DNA from 2 places in the Clostridium sp. DJ247 genome. Region 1 is predicted to be linked to the other one. Evidence: riboswitches for the same ligand, from Rfam matches in the RefSeq annotation. Region 1 holds a riboswitch; the other holds the start of a gene.
The links. A riboswitch is a leader RNA that binds a small molecule or an ion and turns the genes downstream of it on or off. The one in region 1 is predicted to bind S-adenosylmethionine.
Positions count from the first base shown of each region.

Region 1 (2,210 bases):
ATTTTTCAGATTTCTATGCTGAATATTGGTGGGGACTACCGGCAAAGTTTGCGGTTATCAGTGATAGTGCTTATAACCTTGCGTTAACTAAATTTTTAGTAAACCAATTGGGTTTAATTCCAGGAAAACAGATTATTACAGAAAACCCACCTGAGGAATATAAAGAATTAATACGTGAACAGTATAAAAATATTGCAGAAGATGTTTCAACGGATGTTGAATTTGAGGAAGATACCTATAGAATTCACCAAAAAATTCGTCAAGCAGATTTTGGTCATAAACCTCCAATTATCTTTGGTACTACTTGGGAGCGAGATTTAGCTAAGGAGTTGAAAGGTTCCATAGTTGAAGTTAGTTTCCCAGCATCATATGAAGTTGTTCTATCCCGTTCATATGTTGGGTACCGTGGTGCACTTACTCTGTTAGAGAAAATTTATACTACGGCAATAAGTGCTAGTGCTTAGTAGTTTAATTTAAGTAGCCAATTGTAATGAAGTATTAGCTATTTTCTTATCTAGAGAGGCGTAGGGACTGGCCCTAAGATGCCCAGCAACCTGAATTTATTCAAAGGTGCTAATTCCAGCAGGTATATACTTGGAAGATGAGGAACTAGGAGAGATTAAAACCTTCTTGTAACTTATCTATAAGAAGGTTTTTTATATTGAATAATGTTTAAGGATTAAGTTGACTAGAAAACTAGAGGCTAAATTCTCATAATGTGAGAGTTTAGCTTTTATTATTTGTGCATCCAGCAAAGCTGGAACATGCTAACTGGTGAAAGTCCAGTGAAGGTAATTACCAAGAAGTCTTGTAGCCAATCACAATGCGTAGTAGAAATACTGGCTATGAAGCGTGAGAGTAAAGTAACCTAAAAGGGTGCCAGTGAAAAGGATGTAGCTGGAAATGTATACCCTGATCAAAAATGGATTAAACCAGAACAAATTGATTTTTGGATTAAGTTAGCAGAAAAAAATAAATTAGCTAACTTTGAAGTTCCAGGTCAAGTAAAAGCAGAGGAGTTATTCACTAATGACTTAAATCCATATTATACTGGAGAACTTAAATAAAAAACTACGTAAGTATTTATTGAATATAAATTTTATTTTATAAAATATATAAAAATAGGGGGAAAAAGAATGACAATTAATTTGCAGCGTGCGGAAGCACCTATTAGAGAAAATAGACTTAAATCAATTGTTGGATACAAAGGCACTATAAAAGATTTAGTACAACAATCTAAAGAAGGTTGTTTAAAAAATGGGAAGAGATGCTTTAGTCAGACCACCAATTGTAGTTCGGGTTGTGCACAAGGATATTTATCCCGCATAGTAGATGCAGCTATTGTAAATCATGCTCCCATTGGATGTGCTGCTGATGTTATAGGAGAAAATACTAATTATCAATGGGGAGAAAATATTAGAAATTGGGAACATGATAATGTTAAGGTTGTTAACACTAATATGACAGAAGGTAGCACTGTTTTTGGTGGATCTGAAAAGCTTAAGGAAGGAGTAAGAGAAGCTTATAAGAGATTTAATCCTAAGGCTATATTTGTAACTACCTCCTGCGCCTCAGGTATTATTGGTGATGATGTTGAGAGTATCTTACAAGAGGTAGAAAAAGAGATAGGTATTCCAGTAGTACCAGTTTTCTGTGAAGGATTTAGATCTCAAATTTGGGCTTCAGGTTTTGATGCAGCATTTCATGCTGTGTTAACACGTATAGTAAAGGCACCTGAAAAAAAACGTCCAGAATTAGTAAATATGATTAATTTTAATGGAAGTGCTAGAGATACTATAACTGAAATTTTTGCTTGCTTGGGTCTTGTACCACAGTTTGGAATACCATTTAGTACAATTGAGGAAATATCAAGGATGTCTGAAGCCGCAGCTACTATAAGCATATGTAGTACTTTAGGAGGTTACTTCGGTAATGGATTAGAACAAAAATATGGAGTTCCTTATGTGAAATCTTTGCAGCCTCATGGAATTGCTGGTATGGACAGCTGGCTTAGAACATTAGGAGAGGTTGTTGGAAAAGAAAAAGAAGTTGAAGAATATATAAAAGAAGAAAAGGAACGTATAGCTCCCGAGTTATCAGAAATACGAGAAAAACTTAAAGGAAAAAAAGTAGTAGTAGGGATGGGCCCTAGTTTCTCTCATAACTACATTAGGCTTTTGGAAGAATTTGGGCTTGAGGTTATATGGGGT
Region 1 is NZ_JABAIW010000022.1:14,471-16,680, reverse strand. It holds gene HGI79_RS10470 (nitrogenase component 1) at 1-464, shown strand, start outside; SAM riboswitch class I at 508-608, shown strand; partial or broken gene HGI79_RS22780 (ABC transporter substrate-binding protein) at 888-1,067, shown strand; gene HGI79_RS10465 (nitrogenase component 1) at 1,137-2,210, shown strand, end outside.

Region 2 (2,210 bases), on a different contig from region 1:
AGCTTCTGAAAGTGCTTTAACATAAGGCTTGTCTTTATCTTCTTTTCTTGTTGCCAATACATTCACATATTGTGAATTCTTATCTTCTAATAAAATTGCATCTTTTGATGGGTTTAATTTAGCATCTAACGCATAATTAGCATTTATTACTGCTAAATCTACTTCTCCTAGTACCCTTGGTAATTGTGGTGCATCTAATTCCTTAATTTGAATTCCTTTTTTATTTTCTATCAAGTCTAATTTAGTTAAAATGTCTCCGCTCTTTAACTTTATTAAACCACTTTTTTCTAGTAATCTTAAAGCTCTTGTTTCATTTGTAGGATCGTTAGGTACCGCTATTGTTGCACCTTGTTTTACATCCTGAATATTCTTAACAGTCTTTGAATAAACACCAAGTGGTGGAAGATATACTTTTGTAACTGGAACTAAATCTGTGTGTTTTTCTTTATTAAAGTTTTCAAGGAATGGAGTATGCTGATACATATTTGCATCTAAATCTCCAGATGCTAAAGAAGTATTTGGGATTATATAATCTGTAAATTCCTTTATTTCAAGTTTATATCCTTTTTTTTCTAATAAAGGCTTTACCTCCTTTAAAACTTCCCCAGCTGGAACTGGTGTTGCTCCCACAACTATAGTCTTTTTATCATTTGCTGCAGTTGTTGAAGTACTAGAGTCTTGTTTTGCTCCGCATGCTGCTAGTCCAAGAATTAATGTTGATGATACCAAAATTGCCGCGATCTTTTTCATAAATAAATCCTCCTTAAATTTTGAATAATTTTTGTGTAAGAGCTTTACATTTGTTACAAATACTATTTAATAAAATTTTTACTTTTTATTATGGAAACATAATAAAAAATTAAAGCTGGAGAAAAACCTCCAGCTCAAAAAGCTATTCTAGAATTTCTCATCTTTCAGCTGCTAAGGCTGCTGCAGGAGTTAGCACCTTTGTATTAAAATAATACAGGTTGCTGGGTTTCATAGGGCCAGTCCCTCCACCACTCTTGATAAGTTAGCGATTAATATTAACTTGTTTTTTATTGTTTTAATTATAAATATAATATACTTTTATGTCAATATTTTTTTGTAAAGTTTCATTTTTAAGAGTATTGGAAACTTATTAGAACTCCTTCTCTTACATTAGTTAATAAACAAATATTTAAATCATTAGTACTTTACAGTAATTTTCCCTAATGCTACAGCACTTACTAGTCAAGCATTATAATAAGCTCAAAAAGTATTTAAATAGCTGCTTCTTTATAAACTTTATCTCCAGAAGTAATTGAATTTACAGGACATACATTGCCACAAAGATGACATCCAACACATTTATCTCTAAGTAATAAAGGTTTTCTATTTTCATAATCCCACTCTATAGCTTGATGTCCACCATCATAGCATGATATATAACATCTTCCGCATCCTACACAAGTATCCTCTTGGAAGTCAGGATATATTATATAATCTCTATCTAGCTTATCTGTAGAAACTACATTATTTAGTGCTAACCCTACCAATTCTTCTACTTTATCTATACCTTTTTCATCCATAAAATAAGATAGTCCACTTATTAAATCATTTATAATTCTATAACCATACTGCATAACTGCTGTAGTGATTTGGAGATTAGAAGACCCTAAAAGTATAAATTCTACAGCATCTTCCCAAGTTTCTATTCCCCCCATACCACTTATAGGTATATTTTTTAATTTTGGACTTTTAGCTAAATCATTTATAAACCTAAGCGCTATTGGTTTTACAGCCTTTCCAGAATATCCTGATACAGAGGATTTTCCATTAATAATTGGGTATGGAGAAAAATTATCTAAATTTATTCTTGTAATACTTTTTATAGTATTAATTGCAGCTAGTCCAGTTGCTCCTCCTTCTATAGATGCTACTGCTGGTTCCACCATATCTCCAACATTAGGTGTCATCTTTGCCAATATTGGTAAATGAGTTCCTTTTCTTGTAGCTTCGCAATATTTTTTTACTAATTCTGAATTTTGTCCAACATCAGCACCCATAGCATCACTTATCATTTGAGGACAAGAAAAATTACATTCTATTATGTCTGCACCAACTTCTGTAACCATTTTAGCTAGCTTAGTCCATTCTTCTTCATTTTCTCCCATTATTGAAGCAACTAAAATTTTATTAGGATAGTTTTCCTTTAATTGCTTCATCCACTTTAAGTTTAAATCTAGTGG
Region 2 is NZ_JABAIW010000062.1:21,863-24,072, reverse strand. It holds gene HGI79_RS19155 (MetQ/NlpA family ABC transporter substrate-binding protein) at 1-750, opposite strand, end outside; SAM riboswitch class I at 905-1,014, opposite strand; gene preA (NAD-dependent dihydropyrimidine dehydrogenase subunit PreA) at 1,242-2,210, opposite strand, start outside.
Region 2: it holds a riboswitch for S-adenosylmethionine, as region 1 does, so the genes downstream of both, HGI79_RS19155 (MetQ/NlpA family ABC transporter substrate-binding protein) here and HGI79_RS22780 (ABC transporter substrate-binding protein) in region 1, are expected to answer to the same signal.